Regions from separate parts of the Brevibacillus ginsengisoli genome, predicted to be linked through region 3. Evidence: riboswitches for the same ligand, from Rfam matches in the RefSeq annotation. Region 3 holds a riboswitch; each other region holds the start of a gene.
What was found. A riboswitch is a leader RNA that binds a small molecule or an ion and turns the genes downstream of it on or off. The one in region 3 is predicted to bind cobalamin.
Positions count from the first base shown of each region.

Region 1: another riboswitch for cobalamin. It lies ahead of ACQCN2_RS07705 (energy-coupling factor ABC transporter permease); the one in region 3 lies ahead of ACQCN2_RS17200 (prenyltransferase/squalene oxidase repeat-containing protein).
Region 2: another riboswitch for cobalamin. It lies ahead of ACQCN2_RS06165 (HoxN/HupN/NixA family nickel/cobalt transporter); the one in region 3 lies ahead of ACQCN2_RS17200 (prenyltransferase/squalene oxidase repeat-containing protein).

Region 1 covers NZ_JBNJQR010000003.1:115,643-126,329, forward strand. Annotated here, with positions in the region: gene ACQCN2_RS07670 (BMC domain-containing protein) at 1-285, shown strand, start outside; gene eutH (ethanolamine utilization protein EutH) at 343-1,458, shown strand; gene ACQCN2_RS07680 (cupin domain-containing protein) at 1,460-1,915, shown strand; gene ACQCN2_RS07685 (GNAT family N-acetyltransferase) at 2,347-2,823, opposite strand; gene ACQCN2_RS07690 (energy-coupling factor ABC transporter ATP-binding protein) at 3,168-4,031, opposite strand; gene cbiQ (cobalt ECF transporter T component CbiQ) at 4,043-4,813, opposite strand; gene ACQCN2_RS07700 (energy-coupling factor ABC transporter substrate-binding protein) at 4,797-5,108, opposite strand; gene ACQCN2_RS07705 (energy-coupling factor ABC transporter permease) at 5,101-5,874, opposite strand; cobalamin riboswitch at 6,006-6,189, opposite strand; cobalamin riboswitch at 6,434-6,613, shown strand; partial or broken gene cobJ (precorrin-3B C(17)-methyltransferase) at 6,767-7,684, shown strand; gene ACQCN2_RS07715 (sirohydrochlorin chelatase) at 7,708-8,715, shown strand; gene cobK (precorrin-6A reductase) at 8,712-9,488, shown strand; gene ACQCN2_RS07725 (precorrin-8X methylmutase) at 9,488-10,141, shown strand; gene ACQCN2_RS07730 (cobalt-precorrin-5B (C(1))-methyltransferase) at 10,145-10,687, shown strand, end outside.
Region 2 covers NZ_JBNJQR010000002.1:545,113-555,799, reverse strand. Annotated here, with positions in the region: gene cobO (cob(I)yrinic acid a,c-diamide adenosyltransferase) at 139-681, shown strand; gene ACQCN2_RS06175 (adenosylcobinamide amidohydrolase) at 723-1,460, shown strand; gene ACQCN2_RS06170 (histidine phosphatase family protein) at 1,457-2,107, shown strand; cobalamin riboswitch at 2,102-2,315, shown strand; gene ACQCN2_RS06165 (HoxN/HupN/NixA family nickel/cobalt transporter) at 2,455-3,144, shown strand; gene cobJ (precorrin-3B C(17)-methyltransferase) at 3,163-4,788, shown strand; gene ACQCN2_RS06155 (sirohydrochlorin chelatase) at 4,805-5,842, shown strand; gene cobK (precorrin-6A reductase) at 5,839-6,615, shown strand; gene ACQCN2_RS06145 (precorrin-8X methylmutase) at 6,618-7,265, shown strand; gene ACQCN2_RS06140 (cobalt-precorrin-5B (C(1))-methyltransferase) at 7,272-8,375, shown strand; gene cbiE (precorrin-6y C5,15-methyltransferase (decarboxylating) subunit CbiE) at 8,359-9,579, shown strand; gene cobI (precorrin-2 C(20)-methyltransferase) at 9,572-10,282, shown strand; gene cobM (precorrin-4 C(11)-methyltransferase) at 10,279-10,687, shown strand, end outside.
Region 3 covers NZ_JBNJQR010000008.1:188,463-199,149, forward strand. Annotated here, with positions in the region: gene ACQCN2_RS17175 (energy-coupling factor transporter transmembrane component T family protein) at 1-562, opposite strand, end outside; gene ACQCN2_RS17180 (ECF transporter S component) at 559-1,215, opposite strand; gene ACQCN2_RS17185 (DUF4430 domain-containing protein) at 1,212-2,315, opposite strand; gene ACQCN2_RS17190 (prenyltransferase/squalene oxidase repeat-containing protein) at 2,425-3,408, opposite strand; gene ACQCN2_RS17195 (S-layer homology domain-containing protein) at 3,502-5,694, opposite strand; gene ACQCN2_RS17200 (prenyltransferase/squalene oxidase repeat-containing protein) at 5,707-7,035, opposite strand; cobalamin riboswitch at 7,182-7,374, opposite strand; gene ACQCN2_RS17205 (hypothetical protein) at 7,542-7,871, shown strand; gene ACQCN2_RS17210 (hypothetical protein) at 7,994-8,257, opposite strand; gene ACQCN2_RS17215 (DUF1385 domain-containing protein) at 8,271-8,909, opposite strand; gene yfkAB (radical SAM/CxCxxxxC motif protein YfkAB) at 8,988-10,103, shown strand; gene ACQCN2_RS17225 (alpha/beta-type small acid-soluble spore protein) at 10,138-10,383, shown strand; gene ACQCN2_RS17230 (hypothetical protein) at 10,655-10,687, opposite strand, start outside.

The DNA of each region.
Region 1 (10,687 bases), on a different contig from region 3:
CGGTATGAGCGTGGTGAAATCGACGCAGTTGGAATTTGGGAAACGTCTAGCGTAACATCTGGTTTGGCCTCATTCAACAAAGCGATTAAAGAAAGCAACATCCGCTTGGTACGGATGATCTGCGGTAACGGAATCGGAGGCAAATTCGTTGCTGTTATGACAGGGAGCGTAAGCGATGTTCGGGAAGCAATCGATATTTGCGTTCGCAATACGGACGAAAAACGCATCGTGAATGTTGCGGTCATTCCTGCGCCAAGCGAAGTGGTTAAAAAACAATTCGACTAACGTTCGGATGACAGCTTCAGATAAAGGCTTTCATCTATGCGAAAAGGACGTGAAAGTATGAGTATTAATGAAATTATTATATTTGCAATGGTGATTTTCATGGCACTCGGTGCCATCGACAAATGTATTGGAAACAAATTTGGTTTAGGTGAAAAGTTTGAAGAGGGCTTCAATGCAATGGGCGCTTTGACAATCTCTATGGTTGGTATCATTTGTTTAGCTCCTGTACTTGCCAAAGTATTAAGTCCTATTGTAGTCCCTCTCTATAGCGCATTGGGGGCAGACCCTTCCATGTTTGCGACCTCTTTACTTGCATGTGACATGGGCGGTTTTGCCTTGGCAGTTGAAATGGCGAAAACTCCTGACGCAGGATTGTTCGCTGGTGTCATTCTTGGTGCAATGATGGGTCCTACCATCGTGTTCAGTATTCCTGTTGCTTTAGGAATTATCCAAAAAGAAGATCATAAATACCTCGCTACAGGCATTTTGTCAGGAATCATCACCATTCCAATTGGTTGCCTCGTTGGTGGTTTGGTCGCTGGTTACAGCATGTCTTTGATTCTGAGCAATCTGGTTCCAATCATTTTGTTCGCTCTGATTATCGCGCTTGGACTCTGGTTTATCCCTGAAAAGATGATCACAGGATTTAACTATTTCGGACAATTAGTCGTTATCGTTGCTACAGTTGGACTTGCCGCTGGTGTAATCGAAAAATTGACTGGTATCGTCGTCATTCCAGGTATGGCTCCAATTGATAGCGGTATCAAAATCGTAGGCGACATTGCTGTTGTTTTGGCAGGTGCCTTCGCACTGGTATTTGTCATCACCAAGCTCTTCAGCAAACCACTGTTGAAAATGGGTCAAGCTCTTGGCATGAACGATATCGCCGCTGCTGGTCTGGTGGCAACACTGGCTAACAACATCCCAATGTTCCAAATGATGAAAGACATGGACCCAAAAGGTAAAGTAATCAACGTCGCGTTTGCCGTATCCGCAGCATTCGTATTCGGTGATCACCTCGGCTTTGTTGCAGGTGTTGCAAAAGAGATGATCTTCCCAATGATCGTCGGTAAACTGGTTGGTGGCGTCACCGCGATCGTAGTCGCTATTTTCATGGCAAACCGCATGTTTGGCTCCGATAAAGCGAATGAAGCGAGAAAAGAGGTAGCTTAATATGATCGATCAAAAAATGTTGGAAGAACTCGTTCGAAACATCATCGCGGAAAAATTGGCAGGACAAAGTAATAAAGATTTTGACTGTCACCGAGATCCAAGCGGAATTACCTCCGTCAAACTGCCTACTGTCAAGGTGGACGAATCCAATCGCATGGACACTGGCAAACCAGGTGACATCGTCTATACGAAGGATCTCTTTACACTAGAAGAAAGCCCTCGTCTAGGCTGTGGCATGATGGAAATGAAGCAAACCACTTTTGATTGGACACTAAATTACGATGAGATCGACTACGTCATTGAAGGACATTTGGATATCATAATCGATGGACGCAAGGTATCAGCAGATGCGGGAGAAATCATCCTGATTCCAAAAGGATCGAGTATTCAATTCTCCGTTCCTGATTACGCCCGCTTTCTGTATGTAACTTACCCTGCTGATTGGGCTTCCCAATAGGGCATAGGGACACTTCAAAACGTGCAGTCCTAAGACGTTCAGTCTGGGGTCTGCGCGTTTTTGTATGAGGAGTCGACAACCTGGTTATTGAATCTCTTATGAACGGATAGAAATAACCGCAGGAATCGGCTGCTTAGCCGATTCCTGCGGTTATTTTTGTTCGTAAATAGGAACGTAGATAAGTTTCTGATTTATATAAGTGGTCGGCTAAATGCTCAACGTCCTGTTGAAACACTCAGCAAGGACGCAACATCTTGTTGCATTGCTGACACTAATGCGTCCTGCATGGCGGCGACACTCCTGTTTATTCTGTAATCAATAAAAAGGCTATGTTTAACCTTAATGTTGATTCTAAGCATAAAGATAACCGCCTTCTGAGGGGGACGGTTATCTGAGCTAACGTCTCCGTTAGTTGAGCCCACAACGGCTTTCTATTGAGACAACTTCAGGATATATTCTTCAACTTCCTCAGATCGTGAATTGGAGTATCCCTTGTCTTCTCCTTTTATCTCAAAGCCACACTTTTCTAATACGCGAATGGAAGCAATGTTATCCTTCACCGCGCGAGCATAAAGGGGTCGAGTGGTTATACAATCCAGAAATTGAGAGAGTGCCTCACTCGCTAAACCTTTCCCCCAGTATTCTCGCCCGATCCAGTAGCTGACTTCCCGTTCACCGAACTGTTCAAAGCTTAGGACATGTCCTGCCACTTTTCCACAATAAATTACCGTCTTTTTAATAATCGTCTCATTGTTTAAAATTTTCACCCAATGTGCCTTAAAAGCGACATTATCCGAGGGGTCCTTTGCAGTAAAGGCGGCCATGAAATTGGCGGTCGTGTCCATTTGCTGTTCAAAAAAAATCGACAGGTCATCATCGATTACGTCACGCAACATCACGATTTCCATTTTACACCTCATTAAGGTAAAAGTTTTTCAAACCACAGATTAATTTAAACATTTATATCGAAGTATTCTCCTATTTGTTCAGCGTAGTATTTTCATACTCCTTGCTGTCAACATATCGGAACTAAGCCAAGTTATGTTGCAGATACTATCGTCCAAAGCATCAGCGAGTTTCTTTAATTGCTTTAGATTCAAAGGTTAATCAACTCCAGACCAAGATGTTAACCTAACTATAGAACAAATGTTCGAAATCGTCAAATATTAACAATGCAATTTAACATAACCAATAAAAAAAGATTGGATTCCTCCAATCTCAATGGGCGGTAGAATATTTGAGTGGAAGACGATTATCGTAACACTCGATCTTTCGCAGGCTGGCAGGGCGTAAGCAGCTCCAGGAGCTCTTCTTTTCGTCTGGGAAGCTCCTCTTGCGACGGAACATACCCGTGCTTTACCAGATGCTCGTATATTTCCATGAGCAAGGGTTTCTCCAGTTTACAGGCTTGCAGAATTTCCTGACGCTCTAGAACCTGCTTGGGGGAGCCTACTGCAATTACTTTTCCGTCACACATGATCACCAGTTCTTCCGCCCATTCGTAGGCGAGATTGATATCATGCGTGGATAGGACAAGTGTTTTGCCGCTTTGATGGAGTTCATCTAGCAATTGAATGAGCTTACGGGAATAGGCGGCATCCAGTCCGGCAGTTGGTTCATCCAAGATAATAATCTCCGGATTCATGGCTAGTACGCCGGCGATGGCGACCCGTTTTTTTTCGCCAAGACTGAGCGAGTGGATTGCCTTTTCTCGCATTGCCAGTGTGCCGGTTTGTTCCAAAGCCCAGTGAACAGCTTCTGCGACAGTTTCCTGGGAGAGACCCAGATTTTTGGGACCATAGGCGACATCATCATAGACGGTGGGAGAAAATAATTGTTCATCCGGATTTTGAAAGACCAGACCAATGCTTTTTCTCAACTGTTGCAAGCTTTTTTTCGAGTATTCGACGGGTTTCCCCTTGAAGTATACAGTGCCAGATGTTGGCTTGAGAATGCCGTTAAGATGCATGAATAAGGTGGATTTACCCGCGCCGTTGTTGCCAAGAACAGCAATCTTCCTTCCTTTGGCGAGCGAGAGGGTAACTCCCTTCAAGGCGTTGGTATGATCCCCATAGTAATAGGTGATATTTTGTGTGGAAATAATCGGATCCATCATGGGAATCCTCCTTACCTTACATATAGAAAGATTAAGAGAAACAATAATCCAAAAATCATGAACCAGTTTCTGACGGAGAAAACATAGCCGATCTCCCCAGCCGTAAAATCGCCGTATCCCCCGCGTGACTCGATGGCTTCATGCATTTTTGTCGCTTTTTGCATACTTTTCATAAAGAGTGAAAAGCTTAATCCTCCCAAGGAATGGATTCCCTGACGAAAAGTCGAATAGCCAAGTCGGGAAGCTTGCGATTGATAAATAATCCGTGATGTGTCGAACAGAATAAACACAAAGCGATAAGAAAAAGCGATAATTTCCAGAAGCACAGGTGATACATGCAGTCTCTTCAAAAGATAAAGAATGTCAGCCAAGGGTGTGGTTAAGATGAGCAGGAACAGACAGCTGACACTGCTTGTAGCCACGAAAAAAAGCTGGTATGCCGCTTTCAGACTTGCGGGGAGCGTATAAATCGTAAGACCTGCAAACTGCCAGCTTCCAATCGCCCCGTCCACAGGTGAAGCTTGGGTAGTTACCTGAAAAATGACGGTGACAAGACCCGTCAGGATGAAAGCCAGCGGCAGACATAAGAGTTTCAGATAAAACCTCCAGGGGATTTTAGCCAACAGGATGATAATGCTTGCGATCAGAAAAACCATAATACTAATGGAAGCTTCCCGGGCGAACATGGAAATGATGAGCATCGACAGGGAGAGCAGAGCTTTCTCCAGCGGATGAATCGACCGCAGCCGATTGGTATAGGAATATTTATCGATTAGAAACATATTTCTTGTGCTCCTCGGCGTCCATCTTTAAGAGCTTTTTGGTTCTGGACACTCCGATAAAATAGCCTAGGGCTCCAGCACCAATCGCTGCTTGCAGAGCGAACAGCAGACTTTCCACTTCACTGCCTGGAGGCGTCCAAATATTCTTGACCCATGGTTGGTAACCAGGCGCCAGGGACTGAATGACTTCTGTGGCTTGTCCATCCGTTCCCGAGAATTCTGAATGCGATTGAAACATGAACGGTATGACGATCAGACAGACAACGGCAACGAGTAGAATCCAGTTCTTATTCATGTTTGGTTTTCACTCCGATCGGTAATTTCAAGAGCGATAATTCCTGCAGGTTGTATTTCAATAGAAGGTTAATGACCACCACGGTGAGCAAGCCTTCACTGGCGGCAAGCGGCACCTGGGTGATCATGAAAATGCCAGCAAACTTGGCGAAAGAAGCCAGAACACCACCCGTTTCAGCCGGAAAGGCAAGGGCCAATTGAAACGAGGTAACCAGATAGGTGGTGATATTTCCGAGAAAAGCAGCCAGAAAGATCGAGACACGATAGGAGATTCCAAGTTTTTTGGCTAGGCAAAGGATGGCATAAGCGATCATCGGTCCGGCAACAGCCATAGAAAAAGCATTGGCCCCAAGCGTAGTGAGACCGCCATGGGCGAGAAGCAAGGCCTGAAATAAAAGGACGATAAATCCGACAAGGCTCATGGTTAAAGGTCCAAACAAGGCTGTACCCAGTCCGGTTCCGGTAGCATGAGAGCTGCTTCCGGTAACGGAGGGAAGCTTCAGCGCTGACAGAACAAAGGTAAATGCGGCAGAGAGACCCAGCAGCATTTTGGTTTCCGGTGCTTCTTCGACACGCTTGCGGACGGCCCTAACACCTAAAATGAGAAACGGAATATACACAGCCCACCACACGATCACCCACTTGAGCGGCAAAAACCCTTCGGATATATGCATGGCATAGGCGGTTTCATAAGAATTGATCCAGAAGTATCCGGTTAGCGCGAAAACTGTCAAAGCTGTAAGTGATTCTTGCCATTTGCGTTTCATCGCGTTCAGCTCCTAAAAAGATTGATTTCCATAAGCAAAAAGGCATTCTAAACCGTTGGGGGGTTAGAATGCCTAGCGTTAAAAGCCAATTGGACTTAAAGCACAATGACACAACCTATAATCCCGTAGGTTTGGTGCTGGATAAACAGGCAGGTATCCTGACTCATAGTCATCGTTCCCTGCGTCTTCCCATCTCCATTGACAGTGACATATGCAGGGAGCTCTCTATTTACAGTGGCGGGAACCGTGCCGGAATTAAACCGGCTTCCCTATTATGTTGATGTCTACATCAACACCTGTTTACGCTCTATGTAATTTTTCTTTGCGCCCTCAGTATAGCCCTTGCCGAGGGGTATGTCCATTGCATAAAGTGTGAATATTATTAGGTGATTGGTGCGATTCACAAAAGTTTCAATATTCGATAGTTAAAATGTTTTATGGATCAACATTTTTGATACAAGTAAAGAAATTCAATATTTGTCCACTTGTTTCTCAGGGATTTCTGAGGTTAACTGAGAGCAACGGCAAGAGATTGCCTGGAAAATGAATGGAAAAAGTGAATATGAGAATTGTTGAAAGTGCTCAGGTCGCTGAGTTAAAAGGGAAATCGGTTAAAAGCCGATGCAGCCCCCGCTACTGTAATTGCTGACGAAATCGTACTGACCCACTGGGAAACCGGGAAGGGACGAGAGTAGGGTGAAGCATGAGCCAGGAAACCTGCTTTTAACTTCTTATCTAGTTCTTCGGAGGGAAGAATGGGTAGTATACCATCCAATTTATTTGGATTTCCTATGCTCGAACAAATCCTTAGCCCCTTTGAAGGCTAGGGATTTTTTTATTCGTTACCAGTAAATGTCAAGAGGCGAAAAATTATTGGAGGGTGGCGTTGTTGATGGGCGGCAAGTTGCTCGTAATTGGATGTGGACCGGGAAGCATTAAGCATTTGACGGAAAGGGCGAGGGAAGCGATACAGGAAAGCGACTGCATCATTGGCTATAAAACCTACGTCGCGCTGATCGAGGAGCTGATTACTACCCAGGAAGTGGTCAGCAATGGCATGTCCGAAGAGGTCACGAGGGTGCAGGAGGCAGTCAGGCTTGCCCGACTCGGAAAAAAAGTAGCGGTTATCTCCAGTGGTGATGCCGGTGTATACGGAATGGCCGGACTTACTTACGAGATATTGATCGAACAGGGTTGGTCAGGGGATGAGGATGAAGACGTGCAAGTGGAGATCATTCCCGGTGTTTCTGCCATCCAATCAAGTGCGTCGCTCTTGGGAGCACCATTGATGCACGACGCTTGCACGATCAGTTTAAGTGATCACCTGACACCCTGGGAAGTGATCTCCAGACGGTTGGAAGCGGCGGCATATGCTGATTTTGTGATTGCCCTGTACAATCCGAAAAGTGGACGCAGAACCGCACAGATTGAAGAGGCGCAGAAAATTCTGCTGCGTACCAAATCGCCGGACACGCCGGTTGGCCTGGTGAAAAACGCCTATCGGGAGCAGCAGGACATCACGATAACCACCCTGGGCGATATGCTCAACCATGAGATTGGGATGTTAACCACTGTGATTATCGGTAATTCTTCCACCTTTGTGAGCGCGAATAAACTGATCACGCCAAGAGGCTATCAAAATAAATACTCGCTTGTGGAAAGCGAACAACGATTAAAAAAACATGAACGATTGCGGCATGAAAACGAGCCATGGGCCCTTCACCAAGGGAAAGCGGGTAATGCTAGCGACCCGACCTATACTATCGCGCTCGAAGCCTTGCAAAAAGCGGAGGATTATCAAACGAAGAGAAAGCTTGACGGGGAGGAATAAGAGTGAAAGCGCTGTTAATGGTTGCCCATGGTAGCCGAGACCCGGAAGGAAATGAGCGGGTTCTACAGTTTATCGAGTATCTGAAGCCATCGTTAGATCCCGACTTGCTGGTAGAGACGTGCTTTTTGGAGTTCGTAACGCCTGACATCCAGATGGGCATCGACGCGTGTGTACGGCAAGGAGCCGAGCAGATCGTCGTTATTCCGATTATGCTTCTTCAGGCCGGACACTCGAAAATACATATCCCTGCCGCCATTGATGAGGCCAAAAAAAGATATCCCCAGCTCCATTTTACTTATGGCAGACCGATTGGAATTCATCCCGAGATACTGGAAATTTGCAGAGAACGGCTGGAGGAGATCGGCGAAGAACCGTTGTCGCCTGATCCACAAACGGCTGTGCTGCTGCTTGGCAGAGGCGGAAGCGATCCAGATGCCAACAGTGACTTGTACAAGATTTCACGCCTGTTATGGGAAAGGTTGGGCTACAAGCTCTTGGAGCCAGCCTTTATCGGGGTAACAGACCCGCTTATGGCGGAAGGAGTGGATCGTTTAATCAAGCTTGGCGCCAAAAAGGTGATCATTCTTCCCTACTTTTTGTTTACGGGTATCCTGATCAAGCGATTGGAGAAAATGATGGACGATTTTCGGAGCGCTTATCCGCACTGTGAATTCCAGCTGGCCGGATATTTGGGACTCCATAAACGGCTGGTTACCACTCTGTTGGATAGGATAGAGGAAGCCTTGCAGGATAAGGTCCGAATGAATTGTGATACCTGCCAGTACCGGATGGAGGCGGGGGAACTCATCGGCCATCATCACCATCACGACCACCATCATGGTGAAGAGCATCATGCCTGCGATCATGGCCATCATGGTCATGGGAAACATGTTTGCTGCCATGATCACCACGGTCAGGGAGAACATGATTGTCATCATGGTCATCACGGCCACGATCATGCTTGCCACCGAGAGCATCATCCGGTGCAAGTGGCGGCGAGCGACAAATGATTCTTTTACTAGCCGGAACAAGTGATGCGAGAATCCTTGCCCGACTAATCAAGGAGCAGGGGATGAAGGTGACCGCCACTGTCGTCAATGAGCGGACAGCCAGAGAAATCGAACGCATAGGGGTACGGGTGCATGTAGGCAGAATGTCTGCGGAAGCTTTTACGGAGATGATTCAGAAGCAAGGAATTACGGCAGTGGTAGATGCCAGCCATCCCTTTGCGGAGGAAGCGAGTCTGAACGCCATACAAGCCACTGCTAACTGTCAGGTGCCCTATCTGAGGTACGAGCGGCCAAAGCTTGAGTTTATCCATTCATCCCTTATTCCGGTGGAAAGTTATCGGGAAGCCGCAGAACTAGCCACACAGAAGAAGGGAGTCATCCTGCTGACAACCGGAAGCAAAACACTCCCGCTGTTCGCCGAAAAGCTGAACAATCAACCGGACATTCGAGTGCTCACACGAATTCTGCCGCGAATGGAAAGCCTGCTGGTTTGTGAGAAACTCGGCTTTGCGCAGGAGAATATCATTGCGATCCAAGGGCCATTTTCCAAGGAGCTGAACAAGGCGATCTATCAGCAATTTGGGGTCACCCTGATGATCACCAAAGAAAGTGGACAAGCCGGGTCAGTTGACGAAAAAGTGGCAGCAGCCATCGAGCTCGGTATCGAAACGATTATGATCAGACGTCCTTCCATCACGTACGGTACCGTGTATAGCCAGTACGAGGATGTGATTAAGCATTTACAACGTATACGAGAGGAAGATGAGTCATGATTGATTTTAAGACTCAGTTTACGCCGGAAACCATCCAGCCAAAGCAAATTGAAGGTCTCAGCTTTGAATTGATTAACGCGGAGATTGGTGAGCATTCCTACAACGCACAGCAGTATCCAATTGTCCAACGTGTGATTCACTCTTCGGCCGATTTTGAATTGGGGAAAAGCATTCGCTTCCATCCTGATGCTGTCCAGGCAGGGATTCAAGCGATTCGCGCGGGGAAGAAAATCGTCGCGGATACTCAAATGGTGCAGGTGGGCATCAGTAAACCCCGATTGGCTAAATATGGATGCGAGGTGCTTAGCTACATATCGGATCCTGAAGTGGCCAAAGAAGCGGAGCGCCTGCAATTGACAAGGTCCATCATCGCGATGAGAAAAGCGGTCAAGGAAGCGGAGGGCGGAATTTTTGCCATCGGGAACGCTCCGACCGCGCTGCTGGAGCTTATCCGGCTGATCAAAGAAGGGGAAGCCAAGCCCGGGTTGATCATCGGTTTTCCGGTTGGGTTCGTCTCTGCCGCGGAATCGAAAGCCGAGCTGATGCAGCTGGATGTTCCATATATTACCAATGTAGGCCGGAAAGGCGGAAGTACTGTCGCCGTCGCCGCATTAAATGCTATTTCGATCATGGCGGACGCGGACAAGGTGTAGGCCATGACAGAGAATGCGAACGAACGGGGAGAAAAAGCGCTTCGTCAGGGCTATACGACCGGAGCGTGTGCAACAGCCGCTACTAAAGCAGCGTTAACCGCCCTGATTACAGGGGAATCACAAGCGGATGCAACGATTTTTCTGCCGGTTGGAAAATATGCAACCTTTACCATCACCTCCTGTGAGTGCCAGGAACAGCAAGTAACGGCAGGCACGATCAAGGATGGCGGCGATGATCCGGATGCCACTCACGGCAAACTGATCCAATCAACGGTTTCATGGATGGAGGAGCCTGGCATCAGCTTGGATGGAGGCATCGGAGTAGGGAGGGTCACGAAGGAGGGTTTGCCGATTCCGGTTGGCGAGGCAGCGATCAATCCCGTCCCGCGACAAATGATCCGGGAAGCTGCCCAGGAAGTTTTGGCGGAATACGGCGTAACCCGCGGGATTCAAATCGTGATTTCCGTTCCAGAGGGCGAAGAAATCGCGAAAAAAACGCTGAATGGCCGGCTTGGTATCATCGGGGGCATCTCCATATTGGGAACA
Region 2 (10,687 bases), on a different contig from region 3:
TTTCCTTCGGGTCAAAGGAAAGGGTCAGCGGTAACCGAACAATTGTACTGCTAACGCTTTGTTTCCGACTGGGGGACAAAGCGTTTTTTTATTCGATGAAATTTTCAAGAGGACTCGTTTAAGAAAAGGAGTGAGACGATGGTACGCAACCAACCGGGCTTGTGCCTTGTGTATACGGGTGATGGAAAAGGAAAAACCACAGCTTCCTTGGGATTGGTCTTGCGGGCGGTTGGGCAAGGGCTGCGGGTGTTAATGATCCAGTTCATTAAATCGCCGGAACGATCCTATGGTGAGAAAAACACTCTGGAACGACTCGGTGTTGAAATGATCCAGACTGGCGTAGGGTTTACCTGGACAAAAACACCGCAGGAGCATCGGGATGCGCTCCAACAAGCGTGGAAGCTTACGCGTGAAAAGGTGTCCAGCGGTGAATACGACGTGATCATTCTGGACGAGTTGAATAACGCGCTGGCTATTGAACGATTTCCGATAAGTGACGTGCTTCCGCTTGACGATGTGGTGGAGATGATTCGCACACGCCCCAAAAATCTGCATCTGGTGATAACAGGTCGCAGCGCACATCCAGCAGTGATTGAGTTAGCGGATCTGGTAACGGAGATGAAACCAATTAAGCATTATTACGATGAAGGCATTCCTGCCGTTCGGGGGATTGAATTCTGATGAGCCCAGCGTGCTTTTAGGCAGGAAGGGGGATGTGAAGCATGACGCAGCCTTTTCGAGACTTACAAACATCCTTTCAGCAAGAGATTTGGCCAGAGCTTGTTTGCAGTTACAAGGGCGATCATCTGTTGCTTTACAGTAAACAGCCGCTTCTCACGGTAAGCAGCGCTCTCTGGCGTGGAGGAACAGAGTACGCTACCCACTTCATCAATGGCAGTGTTCCACTGGATTATCACTGTGAAGCTCCTGAAGAAATGATGAGCCGCCAAATCATCAAGTGGGGCTATCCAGTGGAGAGCTCGGTTGGCTTGTTAACTGCGGCGAAGCTGACACATGCAGCATTTTTTGCTGAAATAGGGGATCAGTTTCGCATCTTGACTTGTGCGACAGCGGGAACAGGGAACAGTGCTCGCGCAGGTCAAATGAGACCAACATTTCCGGCTTATCAGATGGGAACGATTAATATTTTTGTGATGATTGACGGGAACTTGACACCCTCCGCCATGCTGAATGGATTGATGACGGCAACGGAAGCCAAATGCGCGGCTTTACAAGAGTTGCAGATTGCGGACCGCTATGGAGGGATTGCTACAGGGACAACCAGTGATGCGATCGTCTTGGCGGCTAGTCAAAGTGAACTCTATTCAGGGCAGCACGCTTTTGCGGGAACCGCGACAACACTAGGCAATGCGATTGGTCGGCTCGTTTATCAATCCGTTTATGAAGCCGTATCAACTCAAAATGAGGGAATGTATGAACAAAGGATGGATGGCTGGTGAACAGACGAGATGACCAGATGATTCGCGTAATCCTCATGAGGCACGGAGAGACCGATTGGAACAAAGAGAAGCGAGTACAAGGAACGCAGGATATCCCTCTGAATGATCTGGGAAGAGTCCAGGTAAGGGAAACGGCACAAAAATTCATTGATGCAGCTCCCTATTCCATCTCGCAAATTATTACGAGTCCGCTGAGGAGGGCAAAGGAATCAGCCTTGATTTGCCAGGAGCTTTTGCACGTCCCGTTGATCGAGGGTGCTGATTGGCGAGAGCGGTCATTTGGGAGCTTGGAAGGAATGACAGTCCACGAGATTCAACAGCTGTACCAGATCGACGACTTCGAAGAAATCCTTCATAGCTTTCAGATTGAGCGTCAACAAACGAACATCCAACAAAGGAGCGAGCTTAGCCGCCCTCCATTCGAATCCATCGATGAAATCAGTCTTCGCATTACCAGAGGACTGCAACGGATTCTAGAGACATCCAATCAAACGAATCTGGATGGACACATTCTGATCGTAACCCATGGCAGCATCATCAAGCGTCTGTCGAGAATGTTCGGCCAGGATGCAGGAATTCTACATAATGCCGGATTCGTCGAGTTATGGATAAATAAACGAGAGATTCAACTTTTGACAACTTCATAAAACACGGAATTAGGTGCTGAAAGAATCGAATGATTCCACAGCTTAAAAGGGAAGTCCGGTGCAAATCCGGCGCGGTCCCGCCACTGTGATGGGAGCTTGCTGATGACGCAAGCAATATTGGAACGATAGAGCCACTGGGGTAAATCCCTGGGAAGGTGTTCTGATGGATCCCATAAGCCAGGAGACCTGCCTACGTCCATAACACATGACAACCTACGAGGATATAGGGGGGTGTTAGAACGTTTGCGCAATTCTTCCATACGCTTAGACGGGAAGTTTGGGGCAATTCTAACCACACTGAATCGGTTGGAATTGCCCTTTTTTTATTTCTTTCGAGGAGGACTCTCATGTTTATTGATGTACTTTCAGTAACGATTTATGCCGTGTTAATGGGATTTCGTCATGGGATGGATTCCGATCATATTGCCGCAATTGTTGACATGGTGGGAGCAGAACAGCAGCGCAAGAAACAACTGCGCATGGGAATCACGTACGCGCTTGGACATGGTTCCATCGTGATGGTGATCGGGTTGCTGGCTATTTTCTTCGGTTCACATCTTCCAGAATCGGTGCTGGTAGTCTTGGAGCGGTTAGTTGGAATTAGTTTGGTGGTTCTCGGTGGATTCATGCTGTTCACCTTGATTCGCCAACGCAAAGACTACCAGCATCAAAGTCGTTTCGAGATGGGATATCGATTAATCAGCCGCATGTTTACTAAATCTGAAATGAAGCCCAACCTCCAGAAATGGGGAGTCATCGGTGCTTTCTGTATCGGAATTCTTCACGGAATCGGGGCAGAAACACCAACGCAGGTCATGTTGATTTCCTCTAGCGTCGGACTGAACAATTTTGGGACGGCTTGTATGCAGTTGATGTTCTTTACCGTTGGTTTGTTGGTCGCAACCTTCATGGTGACCTATGTGGCATCATGGGGCTTTATTAACCTGAAAGCTCGACAATGGGCTTATTTGCTCCTTGGCTGTATCACGGGAGCGTACAGTGTGGTTTTAGGAATTACGATTATCCAAGGGGTTTAATCAGAAAGGTGGAGACATATGAGAGGAAAATTGTTGGTTATCGGGTTTGGTCCAGGCAGTGATGAACATATCACCAAACGCGCTCGTGAAGCGATCCAAGAAAGCGACATGATTATTGGATACACAACCTATGTGGAATTGATTCAGGAGCTGGTAACCCATCAGCAAATCGTCAGTACGGGCATGACAGAGGAAGTGACGCGCGCGAGAGAAGCCGTGAAACAAGCGGAATTAGGTCATAAGGTAGCTGTCATCTCTAGTGGTGACGCAGGTGTCTACGGCATGGCGGGATTAATTTATGAGGTTCTCGTGGAAAAGGGCTGGAGATCAGAGGATGGCGTCGAGGTTGAAGTCGTTCCAGGAATCTCGGCGATTAATTCTTGCGCCGCTTTACTCGGCGCGCCTACGATGCATGACGCCTGCACGATCAGTTTAAGCGACCATTTGACCCCTTGGGAGCTGATTGCCAATCGGATTGATGCAGCGGCCCAATCCGATTTCGTCATAGCCCTTTACAATCCCAAAAGTGGACGTCGAACCAGACAAATCGAAGAAGCTCAGAAACTAATCAGCAAGTACCGCTCACCCGATACGCCTGTCGGTATTGTCAAAAGCGCCTATCGCGACAGACAAAAGGTGGAGTTGACTACATTGGAACACATGCTGGATTGCGAGATCGGAATGCTCTCAACCGTCATCGTGGGCAACACTTCCACCTTTGTCTATGACGGGAAAATGATTACCCCTCGTGGCTACAAACGAAAGTACACATTATCCGCTGACGAGCAACCGTTGCTTCTTCACCAGCGCTTGCGAAAGGAAAATGAGCCTTGGTCCTTGGCGGCGACTGAAGGTGCATTGGATGAAAGTGAAGGGGAAGAACGCAACACACTGTCTCCTTACGATTGGGCCGTGCAAGCCTTGCAGATGGTTTCGCCGACGACACAAGTGGGCGCCAAATCAGCTTCAACAAACCGTTTTCAATCCCCTTATCCGATGGAGGCCATTTTTGAGTTCGCGATCAGTCCGGGTGTGGTGAATAAGAAGTTCACCACCGCACAACTGCTCGCCATTGCTGATGTAGCCGGGGAAAAGGGAGAAATCGAATATACGCCGCACCATACAATCGTTCTTCGCGTGCCGACAACTGAACCGCAAGCGATTGTCACTCGAATGAATGAAGCAGGACTTATCACGATGCCAATCGGTGATGTAGTGACAATCAAAGCCTGCGACTTCTGCAACGGAGAGAAGACAGAAGGAATGCCTTACGCCGAAGAGCTTCACAGGGTGGTCGGTGGACTAGAGGTTCCCAAAGAATTAAGAATCGGCATAAACGGCTGCGGGATGACTTGTTATAACGCGGTCAACGAAGATATTGGGCTTGTATTTCGAAGAGGCAAATTTGATCTTTTCCTCGGAGCCAAAAACGTTGGGCGCAACGCATACGCTGGCACGATGGTGGAGGAAGGAATTGATCCAGATCAAATCGTCTCAGTGGTTGAACGGATCGTGTCCCGCTTTAAACAAGAAGCGTTCCCGAATGAGCGATTCCACAAATATTTCAAACGTAAAGGGAATGTAGAAGGTTACGTCTATCAAGAGCAAAAAGTACTCCTCGAGGAAGCGGCTTGCGGAGACTAAATAAGGAGGCGAACAGATGGAAGCGATACTATTTGTCGGTCATGGAAGTAAAGACCCAGAGGGCAATCAGGAAGTCATTCAGTTCATTGATACGTTAGCGCCACAAATCGATGTTCCGATTATTGAGACGTGTTTCTTGGAGTTTGAACAGCCGACAGTCACGCAAGGGCTTCAGACCTGCATTCAAAAAGGGGCTACTCGCATCGTCGTCATTCCGTTAATGCTCTTTGCCGCTGGCCACGCCAAACTGCATATCCCGCATGAGATTGACGAGATGAAGGAGCTTTACCCTCACGTTACGTTCACTTACGGGAAGCCAGTGGGTATTCATCCCAATATGGTTGAGCTGTTGGGTGAAAGATTTCAGGAGGCTGTACATAGTGGAAAACATGATGCGCTTCATGTTGATCAACAAACGGCCGTTCTGCTTGTCGGCAGGGGAAGCAGTGATATTGATGCTAACAGTGATATTTACAAAATGTCACGACTCTTCTGGGAAAAGCACAAGTCCACAATCGTCGAGACAGCGTTTATGGGAGTAACTTCTCCAACGGTTGAGGAAGGAATTGACCGTTGTATCCGATTGGGTGCGAAACAAGTGGTGATTCTGCCTTATCTCCTCTTTACAGGTGTGTTGATGAAACGCTTGCAGACCTTCACCCAACGTTTAGGGCAACAATACTCTGAGATTGGTTTTGTACTCGGACATTATTTTGGTGCTCATCGCTATTTGCAACAGGTTGTGTTGGAACGAGTGAAGGAAGCGTTCGACGGTGAGGTCAAAATGAGCTGCGATTTGTGCGTCTACCGGATCGAGGCAATGGAGCACCACCACCATCATCATCACCACCATGATCACGACCACGACCACGATCACCATCACGGGCATGCTCACGAACATGAACACGATCATCACCACGATCACGGGCACCTTCATGACCAAGAAAATGGACATGCGCATCATCACGACCATGATCATCGTCACGGTCACAGTCACGCACATGACCACACCCATCAACCGAACGTGAAGGTGCCGCAGGGGGGAACCCGATGATTCTCTTCTTGGCAGGGACGAGCGATGCGAGAGAATTGGCACTTCAAGTCAAGAAAGCAGGCTACTCGTTGCTTACAACAGTGGTTACCGAGAGTGCCGCCAACAGCATGGAAGAGACAGGTCTCCCTGTCCGAATCGGTCGTTTGACGGAAGCTGACCTGATCGAGCTGATTCAGGAAGAAGGCTTTCAGGCGATAGTGGACGCCAGCCATCCCTTTGCCGAGGAAGCGCACAAGAATGCGTTGTCTGCCGCTAAGGCTACGGGAATTCCGTACATTCGATATGAACGGGAGAACGCTAAATTCCCCGATCACAATCTCATTACCGTGGTGGAAGGCTATAAGGAGGCGGCCGAGCTTGCGGCCGAGAAAAAGGGCGTCATCATGCTTACGACAGGCAGCAAAACATTGAAAATTTTTGCCGAGAGACTTCTCGGACAGCCTGACACCACGATGATCATCCGCATGCTTCCACGTGTGGATAACTTGCAAAAATGCGAAGAGCTCGGCGTACCGCAAAAACAGATCGTGGCTATTCAAGGCCCCTTTTCCAAGGAACTGAATAAAGCTTTGTACGCCCAGTACGAAGTAACCGTGATGGTAACCAAGGAAACGGGCAAAGCGGGAGCGTTCGATGAAAAGGTGGAAGCCGCTCTGGAAATGGGTATCGAAGTAATCGTCATTGACCGACCAACGATTGAATATGGCAGTCAATTTTCAGAATATACCGGAGTCATCCAACAATTAAACAAGTTCTTAAGAGGAGGAAACTAACCATGGATTTTCGTACAGAATTTCAACCGTTAACCATCCAACCGCAAGAAATCGAGGCCAAAAGCTTTGAGATGATCAAGGAAGAGCTAGGTGAGCATCCTTTTACAGATGAACAGCTCCCCGTTGTCCTGCGAGCCATTCATACTTCGGCTGACTTTGAGCTGGGAAGAAGTCTCGTGTTTCACCCAGATGCCATTCGCGCAGGCGTTGAAGCGATACGAGCAGGGAAGCTGATTGTCGCGGACGTTCAGATGGTGCAGGCAGGCATCAACAAGCCGCGCATCGATAAATTCGGAGGAGATGTTCGCGTCTATATTTCGGACGAAGACGTGATCAAGGAAGCCAAACAGCTTGGCATTACACGTGCGATTGTCTCCATGCGCAAGGCGATCAAGGAAGCCGAGGGTGGAATTTTTGCCATAGGGAACGCTCCGACAGCTTTGTTGGAACTGATTCGTCTGGTAAAAGAGGGCGAAGCCAAGCCAGGACTCATCATCGGGGTTCCCGTGGGATTCGTCTCGGCCGCTGAATCCAAAGAAGAACTGGCCAAACTGGATATTCCGTTTATCACCAATATTGGACGAAAAGGTGGAAGTCCAGTCGCGGTTTCTACTGTAAATGCACTCTCTCTTCTGGCAGAAAAGCTGTGATAAGCCATGCAGCCAGTACCTGAGAATAAACGGGAATTACGTCACGGCTATACGACCGGAGCATGTGCTGCGGCAGCAACCAAGGCAGCTCTAACGGCGCTTATTTTACAGGAGTATCAGGAATCGTCGTGCATTCGCATCCCGATTGGAACGGATGTGACGTTTACGATTGTTCAGTGCGAATATACCGAAGAAATGGCGGAAGCTGGCGTCATCAAAGACGGCGGAGATGACCCGGATGCTACGCACGGAGCGTTAATTTTGAGCAAGGTCACTTGGCGCGATGAACCTGGGATAAAGCTGGATGGTGGTATCGGAGTTGGACGTGTCACGAAGCCGGGGCTACCTGTTCCTGTTGGTGAAGCCGCTATTAATCCTGTACCTCGTCAGATGATTCTGCAAGAAGTCGAGAGCCTGCTCGGACAGTTTGAGCTGGATCGCGGCCTTGAGGTCATCATCTCCGTGCCAAATGGAGAAGAGATCGCCAAGAAAACCTTGAATAGTCGGTTGGGGATTCTTGGGGGCATTTCTATCCTTGGCACCAGAGGTATCGTAGTTCCGTTCTCCACGAGCGCCTATATGGCGAGCATTGCCCGCGGGATCGATGTCGCCTATGAGTCGGGATGTCGACATCTTGTGCTTTCCACAGGAGGTCGAAGCGAGAAGTTTGCCATGGAGCAGTATCCGGAATTACCGGAAGAGGCGTTCATCGAGATGGGGGATTTTGTCGGTTTCTCATTGAAACAATGCAAGCGCAAAAAGATCGAACGGGTCACACTTGTCGGAATGATGGGTAAATTCTCCAAGTTTGCTCAAGGTCATATGATGGTGCACTCTAAGGGAAATGCTGTCGACTTCAATTTTTTGGCGCAGATTGCAAGAGAAGCTGGAGCCACTGAAGAGATGATCGCACACATTTTGGAATGCAACACCGCATCGCAGGTGGGCGACTACATGGAGCAGTATCCTCAATTTTACGAGAAGCTGTGCGAATATTGCTGTCATGTAGGTTTGAAGGCTGTGCAAGGCGGAATAGAGATTGAGACGTATTTAATTACGCTCAAAGGAGTTTTGTTAGGAAGGATGAGCGTGCATGACAGAGCGGATTAAAGTCATCGGGATTGGGGATGACGGTGCAGAAGGAATCCTTCCGCAATATCGTTCGTGGATACTCGAGAGCGAACGGTTGGTGGGTGGAGAGCGTCATTTTTCTTTTTTTCCTGAATATACAGGGGAACGAGTCGTCATGAAAGGCGGGCTTAGCCCTATCATCGAGCGGCTTCAACGTGAACCTAAGTCGACAGTCATCCTGGCATCGGGTGATCCGCTCTTTTACGGGATTGGCGGTTACCTTAATTCCAAGCTTGAGGTGGAGATTTATCCGCACTTCAGTTCGATACAACTGGCGTTTGCCCGCATGGGAGAGTCTTGGCAGGATGCGTATTTGACCAGTGTGCATGGCCGAAGCATCAAGGGGTTGGCGCAACGCATCGACGGCAAACCCAAGGTTGCTATGCTTACAGACCTGGAGAATAGCCCACAGCGAGTAGCGGAATATCTCTTGTCGTTTGGGATGACAGAGTATCGCGCGTTTGTCGCCGAGAATCTGGGAAGTTTAGATGAGAAGTCTGGCTGGTATACCTTAGAGGAGATGGCCGCGGGTACGTTTTCCGAGCTGAATGTGGTGATCTTGCGCCAAGAAACGCATGGCCCAAGCTGGTTGTTGGGTATTCCTGACGAAGCGTTTGCCCAACGCAAACCAGACAAGGGACTCATTACGAAGCGAGAAGTTCGCATTCTTAGTCTCGCGAATCTTCAGCTTCATGCTAAAAGTATTGTCTGGGACATCGGCACCTGCACTGGTTCGGTGGCGATTGAGGCCGCCCGCATCGCGCGTGAAGGTGAAGTCTACGCGGTCGAGAAGAACGCCGATGATCTCGCCAATTGCTTGACCAATATCCGTAAGTTTCGGGCGGATATCACGGCCATACACGCCAAGGCACCGGAAGGCTTGGAGAATTTTCCCGACCCCGATGCTGTCTTTTTCGGCGGTACTGGCGGCGAAATCCGTGAGTTGATCCGCCTTTGTTGTGAGCGCTTGAAACCTGATGGACGAATTGTTTTGAATGCCGCAACGATTGAGAATTTGTACGAGGCTTGTCAAAGCTTTGCGGAGGCTGGCTTTGAAACCTCTATTACGTTGGCACAGCTTTCGAGAAGCAAACCGATTTTAGGGATGAACCGCTTTGAGGCTCTCAACCCGATCTATATCATCACCGCAAAACGACCAGAGGAGGAACTAACTCATGAGTAAGATTGGCACCCTGTACGGATTAGGTGTAGGACCTGGAGATCCGGAGCTGATCACCGTCAAGACCTTTCGAATCCTAAGCGAATCACCAGTTATCGCCTACCCTAAGAAACGCATGGGAAGCATGAGCTATGCCCAGCGCATTGTGGAGCTATATGTTCGCCCGCAGGAAAAAGAAATGCTCGGTCTCGTCTTCCCAATGACCAAGGACAAGGACATCCTGGAGCGCGAATGGCAAAGTGCAGTGACACAGGTTTGGGAGAAGCTTCAAGAAGGTAAAGACGTGGCTTTCGTAACTGAAGGGGACCCGATGTTCTACAGTACCTTCATTCATATGATGCGAATCATTACAGAGAAACACCCTGAAGCCGAAGTTAAGACGATTCCGGGAGTGTCCTCGTTCCTTGGTGCAGCCTCCCGATTGGGCATTCCACTGGCGGACGGAGACGAGCAAATCGGGATTATTCCGGCGACAGATGATCGAGAAGCGATGCGCCAAGCCTTGCTTACCCATGATTGTGTTGTATTTCTCAAGATTGCCAAGGTGTTGGACTTCATTATCGATCTCTTGCATGAGCTGAATCTGACGGATAAAGCCTCCGTCGTGAGCAAAGTTACATCCGAAGAAGAAATGATTTGGCACAATGTGGATGAGCTGAAGGGTGCAGACCCGGGATACCTAACGTTAATGGTGGTGAGAAAATGAAGCTGTATATTGTCGGAGCGGGCCCAGGCGACCCGGATTTAATCACCGTAAAAGGATTGCGCTTGCTACAGGAAGCGGACGTAGTGCTTTACACAGATTCACTGGTAAATGACGAGTTGGCGGCAAAAGCCAAGGAAGGTGCACAAGTGGTTCAAAGCTCAGGGATGGCGCTGGAGGAATTGGTACAGTTCATGAGTGAGCGAATCAAGCAGGGGAAGAAAGTTGTCCGCCTGCATACAGGTGATCCATCCGTATACGGCGCCATCATGGAGCAAATCGCCTTATTGAAACACGAAGGAATTGAGGTCGAAATTGTTCCAGGAGTAAGCTCCGTATTTGCTGCGGCAGCTGCTGTTGGAGCCGAGTTAACGATTCCGGATTTGACCCAGACGCTTATCCTGACGA
Region 3 (10,687 bases):
ACTTGATTTTGTCCTTCAGCCCTCGACCTGAAGGACGGATGCCCCTTGTGAACATGACCTCCTGAATCCGCTCAAGCTCCTGACGCATAAACGGAAACAGCCGAATCGCCATGACAGAGGCCATCACAAACCGTGGGGTCACCCGGGAAAAATAGAACAAAAAACGGTCATGATCCACAAACCACTGATAAGCGCACGACAAGAGTAAGATCACAGAGAGACGAAGCACACCCATCCAGGAATACAACAGCTCCTCTAAGGATAAATCCAATCGGCCAATCACAGGGATAACCGGTCCGCGCCACAGAAAATGCGTCCCATTGCTTTGAACCAACGGATTGACGATCATAAATAGGAGCATAATCCATACGGCATAACGAAAGGTTGCGGCCACCGCCGAAAGCTTCTGTTCAATTCCGAACCAAATCAGCAATCCTAGCAGCTGAACCATGAGAAACAGCGGGTTCTCCCAGAGAAACGCCAGTGTAACATAAACGAGAATAAAGCCAACCATCACGAATGGATGCACCCTGCGCCAGCTCGATTCCTGCTGTCCAATCACGGTTGCACCTCCTCGGTAAAGCGTGAAACCACCAGCTTCCGATGATACCGAGTCAAAATTCTCGCAAAGGTTCGGGCAAAAATCGCTGCAAATAGCAAATTCCCCACAGCGTGAAACGTATCAAAAGCAAGTCCCGCACTGTACAACACGACAAAGCTTTTCCAGTTCATAAACTCACCGTAACCGGTAAAAATCCACAAATTCATGATCCAGTCAAATAAAAAACCCCAAAGCGTACAGATCGCAACGAACAAAAAGGTCTTCCCTCTCGTTTGCAAAAGCGGTTCATTCTCCCGGTTTCGCTCAACCAAAAAGGAGAGAAGTCCTCCACTTGATCCGACAAGACCCCAGCTTAACATTTGCCAAAGTGTCCACGGTCCCTGCCCCAAAAATACATTGGAGAGGACAGCAGCCAGACATCCAACCAAAAACCCGACTCTCGCCCCGAAGACGTATCCGCTAATCATCACCATAAAAGTGGTGGGCTGCACATTGGGGATCCCCGCAAAGGGTACACGAGCAACCGCTGCCAATGTACCGAGCGTGGCGATTACGGCGATTGTTTTTTCATCCGTTCGAGACCGTTCGAACCAGATCAGCAAAAGCAAGAAAATACAAATTAGCAAAAGAAGGATCAAGAGCGCCCAGTTCATGGCGTAGTACCCTTGTTCGTCTCCATTGGGAGGCGCATCACTTGATCGCCTGAGAGGACAGCCGAATACATTAACTGAAATGGAGTCTCGCTGTTTTCTGTCTGCTGCAGTTGCTCTACCGCTTTGGACAATACGGCATCACTGTTTCCCGTCACAATGAGGATTGGCATTTCGTTCCCGAGATTCTTCGTGGCTAGGATCACAGCGTCTCCATCGTCAGTCAACAGCTTGCTTGGCTTGCCTGATGAATCGTATGTCTGGATCCCCTTATCCGTAAACGAAGCAAATAATCCCAAAGCCTCCCGCTCTCTCATCATCTTCTGAACGAATGGAGAAGCCATTAGCGACGGACGATCCCCGATGAGAATCAGACCCTGCTCTTGTTCAAACAGCTTTTCATTCCACTTGCTTACCGAATATGTGGAGCCTTTGCCAGGTGAATTCTTTGTGTTCTTGTTCACTTTTTGTGACAGACTCTCGTTCAACTGCTGAGCGGCTTGTTCCTGGTTTCCCGCATACATGATTTGCGCCTTCAATGGCTCACCTGTTACCCGTGTAACAAACGGATGTGGGAATGCTCCGATCTGAGCAGGTACTCTCATCGCATAGTCCCAATTGTGATAATCCCACCAGATGGTATCCCCTTGATGAACCGGATATTCGCCGGCCCCCACGTCGGACATCAAGCCATTTACGGAAAAAAACCAATCCACTTTCTTGGAGTTCGCATCCCCTACCCGATACTGAGAGGCCATTCCGTTAATCGATTGTACAAACCCGCCATTGTAGGCTGTTTCTACATTGGTTATATTTTTCTTCAAGAGATCCATCACGGTATCTCCCTCATGCCAGGCCACTTGTTGGTTGAATAGAACCGTCGCGCCAAAATCACGAGTCACCCATAGTTTTACCGAAGGAGTTCCTGCTGGCAATTCTTCCTTAGCTTGTGCTCCTTGTGAAGCTTCTGCCTGATTCGTTGTAGGAGTTGCGCTTGATGGAGCCTTTCCTCCCTGGGCCGTTCTATATGTATATAACCCAAATGCCGCACCCGCAATGACGAATACAGCGAGAATTAACAGAAGCCATTCTTTTTTTCGCATCTCTTTCACCTCTTCAATTAGAGGACTCGGCGATTGCCTAAGCCTCTTATGTAAATCAGAAACGTATATACTTTCTGATTTACGAACAAACCCTCGACATTCTGAATCGTTAGTGGACGAGCTTGTGATTCACCGCGTTCTGGTGAAGTATATTAAGATACGTACCTTTCCGCTTGAGATCAGATAAGCCCAGCAAGGCTTGTGCCGTGGCAATGTTATTGCTAAAGCCATTTTTGGTATGGCTGAAGGAACCATCAGCCTTCTGGAAGCTAAGCATGTGATCTACAAGGTTCCGTGAGCCTTTGGTCCAATGGTATGGATCTTCTTGATACGCGATGAGTGCTGAAACGACATTCGCGTCTGATTCTACGCTGGATACACCACCCTCGGCAAAGCCCCCATCAATCCCTTGAGCACCTTTAAGGAATCCAAGCGCTTTGGCTACGGGTTGTTCATTTTTGGTCATTCCCAAAGCGTGATAAGCCAATAGCCCCATTGCCGTCATATCGATGCTCCCTTGCTTCATGCCGGTCATAAAGTGAAAACTTCCATCTGGCAATTGCTTGGAGACCAACCAGGATTTCGCCAGTTTGGCTTTAGGGATCGGCTCGCCAGCCGCATAAAGGGCGATAATGCTCCAAATATGTGCGTTAATCAAGCTTTGTCCTTGACCTGTCGTACTGTCTGCGAATTTGCCGTTCGCCAGTTGTGATTTCTTCAAGGTGGCAACCAAATTCATCCCCGCAAAATTATTCGGGTCATACCCTGCCGCAATAACGGTCAAAACAAACCGGGCATAATCTGTTGTCTTCCGAGGGTCCAATTGCTTCGCTCGTTTGATTAGCTCAGCTTTGAAGTTGCTGCCTCCCCATTTGCCGCTCATCATTTGTTCTCCGGACACCGCGAGTCCAATAACCGTCCAATCATCGATGGATGAGAGACCTTTGGTGGCATATGCGTTATGTGTATGCGTAATGGTCTTGCTTACCGCTTGATCTACCTGCGAGGCAGTTGCCGCGAATGCGGAATTTAGCGTAAAACCCCAGAAAAGAAGTAAACTCAAACATGCCGTTGCGATTCGTTTAAATTTCATCGATATCATCCTTTCAGATTTCATTTTTATCCTCCTTAATGCTACAGGGTGGTTACTCGTTGATAAAACGGGAAAAAAGTAGGCGGTTATCACCTACTTGTCATCCCCGAGATATTTCGTTAAATAATATTGATAGACAGCATAAGCAGCTTCCCCGCGTGTAATGTTTGCATTCGCCCGGATGTTCCCATTTGCATCACTCGTCAGCCATTGATGAGCGGCAGCCACTCTCACACCGTGTGACGCCCAAGTAGGAATCTCCCGCTCATCCTTCATCATCTCTGCCTTCAGATCTTCCGAATGAGTGTCCGTCTCATACAGTCGAGTAAGCAAAACCGCTACTTCTGAGCGTGTCATTGGCGCTTGTGGAGCAAACAGCTGCTTGCCACGCCCGGAGGCCCAACCCTTTTGTACAGCGTATTTGACCACAGGCGCATACCAGCTGTTCGCAGGAACATCCTGAAAGACTGGCGCCGTTTGGCTATTTACAAGGGACGAAGTTGCTTTTTCCTCATCCGAAGGCATTCGAGATTCTGTCATCCGTTTCAACATGGCGAAGAACTCTGCACGCGTCAACGGCTGGTTCACGCCAAAATTGTCTGTTGAGGTGCCTTGGACAATTCCCCAACCATAGAGAGCGGCGATCGCTTCTTGAACGTTGTTTTTGGTGTTATCCAGTGAATGCACGTCTTCAAACTCATGGGTTTCATTGACGACCACAAGATCCGTCCCGAACTTAAGTGGCGTCATGATGCGTTGTTTCGTATAATGCAGCTTCTTGATAACAGGAGTCCACTGCTTATTCGTCTGATCACGTTGAAACAGTGTCGGCCATCCCGTGTCATCCAAAGCACCTGTAATCGGCAATTTTAGTTCAATTGAAGCTGTGTCTGGATGTGACGCTTCTACACGGTAACTTCCCGTTAATGGAGCTAGCTCGGTATTCGTTGCTTTTTGCCACTCATCAAATTGGGCCGTTTGTTCCTGATCGCTATAGGATCTGACGCTGAACCACATGGTTTCTTTGCTCGATGGCTCTTCTGGACGCAATTGAAGATTTGCCCGCAGATCGCCCTTCACCATGGCGATACTCGCGTGAGCGTCGCGTATTCTATCTCGCGCGTCACGATCAACATACAGCTTCATGACTTGCGATGCGGAGTTCGTCGGATACGGCACCAAGAGAACCGGCTTCAGTTGTTGAAGCAATGACTTATACAAGGTGGAGTCCTCTAACAGCTCCTCGAGTTTCTGCTTGAGTTCATCCTGTTCTTGTAGCGCTTCCTTTACCTTGAGCCCTGTGAGTTCTTGATAATCTGGATCAAGCGGCTTGGTCACTTCGCTCTTTTTCACTTGGAGCTTGGCGGCATGCTCATAAGCCGCTTGCAAAAAGACGCCGACGTCCGCCACATATGTTTTCTGCTTCTCGATGGAGTAATCGGACAGATCCCAAAGCAGTTTTTTCGTGATTGAGACAATGCTGTTCACGTCTTCGGCTAACTCCAATTGGCTGATAGCCGAGCTTACATTCTGAGAGGAATCCACCTCATACGAACTGCCTATGCTGGAATTTCCTGATCCGGCATTTTCGGATACACCAAGGTCAGTCGTATATAAAAACTCAACCTTATCGCCTGGCTGCAAAATACAGCGATCCATGGAGGTTGGCGGCGCTGTCCCATTTACCTTGTAAACCCAGCCGGAGCCAGGGCCTTTGTCAAACTCCTTCAAGCCGTCAATGCCAATCAAGTAGACCTGCTCACCATCATTTTCCGGATCTCGAACCTCGTAATCGAACCCATTTTCCTCGGCCGCTACCCGCAAAAGATTGTAGACGGAAGACTGCTTACTTACCGAAAAGGTTTTCCACTTGAGAATCTCGTCTCCACCCGCTGCTGCTATGCGAACGGAAACGTTCATTTTACTTTTTCCACCCTGATTTTTCTCAATGGAGAAGCGATCACGAGCGATCACTGTTGAATAGAGAACGGCCTCGGCTGTTCCGTATGCCGCCCAAGAAGGAATCTCCACTTCAATCTCGAACGGTTTACCCGCTCCGGATACATCTTGAAAGTAAAGTATTTGTCCAGCCGCATCCTGAACCATTAACGGAACCCAAAGTGGGTCATGTAGGTCAGTTTTTCCCGTAATGGTAAGCTTCTCATTATGTACGGCAACCTGAATGGAGGATTCTGACTCTAGAGCCAAGCCTGCACCTGCGTAAGATGTCCACCCAGAGAAGAAAAGAAGCGCGCACGTCAGCCACAATAGCCATTTATTCTTCATTCCCGTTCACTCCTACTTCACCGAAACAACAAACACGGTACTCTCTTTCGCTACTTCGGGTTTATCGGATAAGCCATACCAGTAATTAATTTCGACGTTATACGTACCACTGCTGTCCAGTTTCAGACTAGCGGCCATTTGTTGGGCTGTTGCGGAAGTGGATTCTACCACAGCTGTATCGACAACCTGGGAACCTTTCATCGCTTTGATCAAGATGGCAAGTGGTTTGTCTTGTTTGATCGCATCTTCAACGTTTACTCGAACCATCAGTTCTTTTCCGCTGATGCTGAAGGTATTGCCTACTTGCTTCACATCTTTGCCAGCTAAATAGTTTTTGAGGCCATCGTATACTTTTATCTGTTCGGACAGATCAACGGCTGAGATATAAGCCTTCAGTGAAGCTTTTTCTTTGTCGGTCAACGTTTGGAACAAGGAATCTCCTTCATTGACAGTGGCCAAAGCGATCAAGGCGTTCTCTGTTGTCATCGTATCTGATTTGCCGTTTGAATATGGGCTTTGGAAGCCGCCATCACCTGTCTGATCAGCCAGAACATATTTTACGCTCTTATCCCACGGAGAACCAATCACGTCAGTTCCAGTAGAAGTCAAGCCAATCAACACTTGAATGGTCGTATCTACACTTTCATTGCCCCAAGCGATAAATGACCCATCAGCCTGCTGCTCTTTGGTCAATTTCTGCACGATTGATTTTTTCAATTCTTTTACGCCAGGTTGATCCTCAAGGAACGGCAGTGCGTTTAACGTGAAGGCGATATTGTCAAGCCCTTCAAACTTGTCATAACGTTTCAACAAATATTGTGTTGCCTTTTCGCGGTCATACGGATATCCGTACATTTCAAGCGCGATAATGGAGAGTACTTGGTTGTAGATCGTATATTGATCATCCCCCATTTTGCCGTTCTCGTCTTGCGAATTAGCAATGCGCTTCAACAGATTATCTCCATTAAAATTGGTAGGATCATATCCATTTTTCATCAGACCAATCGCAATTTGTGCAATCACTCCAGGTTCTTTCTTGTCTTTGATTGCGCTTGCCCAGTAGTCGATGGCCGTTTTATTGTTCTTGTCCTGCCATTTCCGCGTTTCAAGTTTCTCTCCTGCCGCAGCCAGACCGATTAGCTCCCAGTCAAAGCCTCCGAATTCATATTTATGATTGCTTTTGGCATAGAATTTGACTGTTTTTTTCAATCCGTCAAGCACGTTTTTCTCTAAACCAGATGCTGCTTTCGCTGGTTGAACCTGCAATACACTCGCGAAAAGCAAAGTAATGATTAAACCCCACGTCCAACGTTGTCTCCATGACTGAACACTTGCGAACATGTAACGTTCCCCTCTCTAATAAAAAATAAAATAAATCCCCCTACCACGCGATGGGTAGAGGGATATTTAGCGAACGATTACACTCTCATTCCACTGGATTGTATGAATAGGAGAATAACGCTAGCCCTTCTGTCCGCACCGCAAAAGTAAGCTTGCTCATTTTGGCAGGTCTCCTGACTTACACGTCAATGCCTCTGATCTTGCCTTCCCGAATTTGAATTCAGTGGCCTAGATTCTGATCAGAGACGTCTGTGATTACAGTAGCGGGGGCTGTAGTGGAATTGCACCACTTTCCCTTTTCAACGACAAAAAGTCGTCACCAAAACAAAAACATTATGTAATTACCAATCAAAATGCTATCACACCTAGCTAGTGAGGACAAGAAAAATATGTTAGAAAATGCAATTGACAGCATATGCCATATAGGTGTAAATTACACATAGGAGCAATTAATAACTATCTGTCCAGTTCACATGTATGGCAGATGAACCTAGGAGGTATTTGTAATGAGCCAAACGAATCAACAGGCACAAGAACAATTGCTGCAAGCAACCTTCCAAGTTTTCCAAGCTGCTAATGAAACAATCTTCAACACCGCCCTGACAACAGCTGGTTTCGTCAGCTTCCTGCAAGAGCAAGCACAATCGCAAGCCAAAGACCTGATTACTCAGTCCGAAGAAGTTCGCAAAGCCAACATTGATAAGCTTGAAGCCTTCGTGAAAGAAACGCGTGAACTTCAAATCAACTTTCAAAAGAATGTACAGGATTTACTTAAATCTTCCTTCAGCACATTCTCGGCAACGAACCCATTCATGGCGACTTCAAAAGAGAAATAAGGAACACAAGGGAAACCATACAAAAGAGACGGAATAAAGTAGAAACACCGATGAACAGCGTTTGCTGAATCATCGGTGTTTTCTTTACGAGGACTTCGTTTAGAAGCTTTATATTTGAATGGCTAGATGAAGACTTTTACCACAAGCGAAACAAAACCTGTCGTACAGGCGACCAGGAAGATACCTGAGATGAAATCCCGTTTCTCCCGATAGAGCCACACCCCCAACACAAGGACAAAGAACCCCAGGGACAATGTGGACAGCTTCCCCAGCAGCATCCCCCGTCCGCGCTCGTTAATAAAATCAAACGCGACCCCATACACTTGAAACAACAGCCCCAATCCAACCAGGGCAATCATCAGGTAACTATACTTATTCGCACCCATCAGAATCGATCCCTTACGTTTGATAATGCTGGAACAATCGATACGAGCGGATTGCCGTTTCTAGGTGAATTCGATCTGGCTCTTTCGTTGTCACATATTGCTGCAACCATCCAGAAAGAGCAAAGAGTGGTTTCATATACCGCCGAGCATATTTTTCCCCGATCATTCCTGCCAGCATACTGAGAATTCCAATCCCGACTGTGAGCACCAATGAATGGAACCAGCAAGTCAAGAGACAACTGACAAAAAAGTACGTGACGTAATTGGTTGAACAGCCTGCGTTTACAATAGATGCCTGCTGAATTTCGAGCAATGCCTCCATGTTTTTCTCTCCAGAATAACTGAACACCTTATGCTCCGCACCATGAAACTGCTTCAATTGCTTCGGAAAAACAAAATGAAATCCTGCTCCATAAACGACAAGCCACAGTGGATTGAAGTCATACCACCAAATCCCCGCCAAGAGCAAAAGATGAAACAGCTGATAATACCAGGGAATCGAAAACAGGATTCGCATCCACATTTTCCAAAGCGTTCGAAACGTGATCGGTTCAGCCCAGACATGAATCACGCCGCGTTTAACTTCTGCACAAGCCAATACTTTTCGATTGTGAAAAAATACACCACGGCCAAAAGAGATTCCTGCTATCATAAAAAATTCATTCTCCTTCTCCGTTTTCCCCGCTATAATGGTTAGGTATTATTTGCATGTTTAAGGAGGTTTTCCCCTATGATTCGTCTCGTTCCAACTACTCCGTTAACACCTTCCTATGACCCATGGGAACCACTATTTAAGGCTAAGCCTCCACAATATAAGCTAACCAGTATTGAATTTACCGTAACCAACCAGTGCAATCTGCGGTGTGAGCATTGCGCTGTGGGTGATACACTTAGCTTTCAGGACGGTCTAGCTCTGCCGATGGATCTGTTGTTGAAAAGGTTGGATGAAGCACGTGACCTGCTCACCATCAGTATAACAGGCGGCGAGCCGATGTTTAGTGAACGTACCGTGAAAGAGGCAATCGCTCCTCTTCTTCGCTATGCGAGTGAACGCGGCCTTCGCACACAGATCAATTCGAATATGACCATGCCATTTTCGCGATATGAGGAAGTTCTTCCATACATAGACGTGATGCACATCTCCATGAACTGGCGAAATGCTGAAGAGTTCTACAATATAGTCTACGCGAAAGCTCAGCAAACAGTTTCATTAAAACAGGCGGAAACTCTTTTTGGCAATATGTTAGAGAATACACGAAAGTTAGTGGAAGCGGGCGTATTTGTCTCCGCGGAAACCATGATCAACATCCGAACGCACAAGCACCTGAAGGAGATCCATGATTTAATTCGCGAGCTGGGATGCAAACGTCATGAGGTTCATCCGATGTACGCCAGTGATTTTGCCCGTGATATGAAGCTGTTGTCACTGGATGAGCTTCGTACGGCTGTTCATCATATGCTGGACGTACGCGATGAAGAGCTTTGGATGTTGTTTGGAACGCTCCCCTTCTACGCATGCAATCCGTTGCCAGAGGACCAAGCAATCATCAAACGACTCCGTGAAGCAAAGAATGTGACCCTCCGCAACGATCCAGATGGACGAAATCGCTTGAATGTCAACATGTTTACGGGTGAGGTTATCGTAACCGATTTCGGTGATGTAGCGCCAATCGGGAACGTGAAGGATCATCGACTGGATGATTTGCACGCAACCTGGCAACAATCGGATTTGTGCAACAAGCTTAATTGCTATTGCCCTTCCGCCGGATGTGCAGGGCCTAATGTGCTCGTTGCCAATACGTACTATTCAGATACCAATTTTAAACTCCGATCCGCCCTCATCTAGCTGGTTAGACTAATGGTTGGAGGTGGCGATCCCAATGAGTCGCAACAAACCATTAATCCCTGGCGCGCGAACTGGTCTTGATCAGCTGAAAGCGCGGTTGCAAAACGTATCCGATCCTGAACAAGCCAAATACGAGGTGGCTTCAGAGTTAAACATTCCCCTGCAACATGGCTATAACGGAAATCTGACTTCCCATGACGCTGGACGAATAGGCGGCAAGCTAGGAGGCAGCATGGTGAAAGAGATGATTCGGGCAGCGAGAAAAGAGTTCGTCCCTTAAAGCTCTGTGGAAGTTCGCATGGATGTAGAAATGTACGCTCCGCTCACTGCGAAACGGAGTCGCCAAACGCTTCGCGCCCCTGCGGGGTTGGGTGGCGACTCTTTTCCGTTTCTCCGTTCCCTCCGCTTGGTATCACTTCCAAGGAGGCTTTAAGTGGACGAACTCTTTTCTTGAGCGGGTTAGAAACTAAAAAAAAGAAACTAGAAAAAAGAAAATGAATCAAAACGAAAGACCGAGGATTAGTCCCCGGTCTTTTTGCTTTAATACGAATTCACTTTCGCTTTCGTTTATCCTTAAACGGATC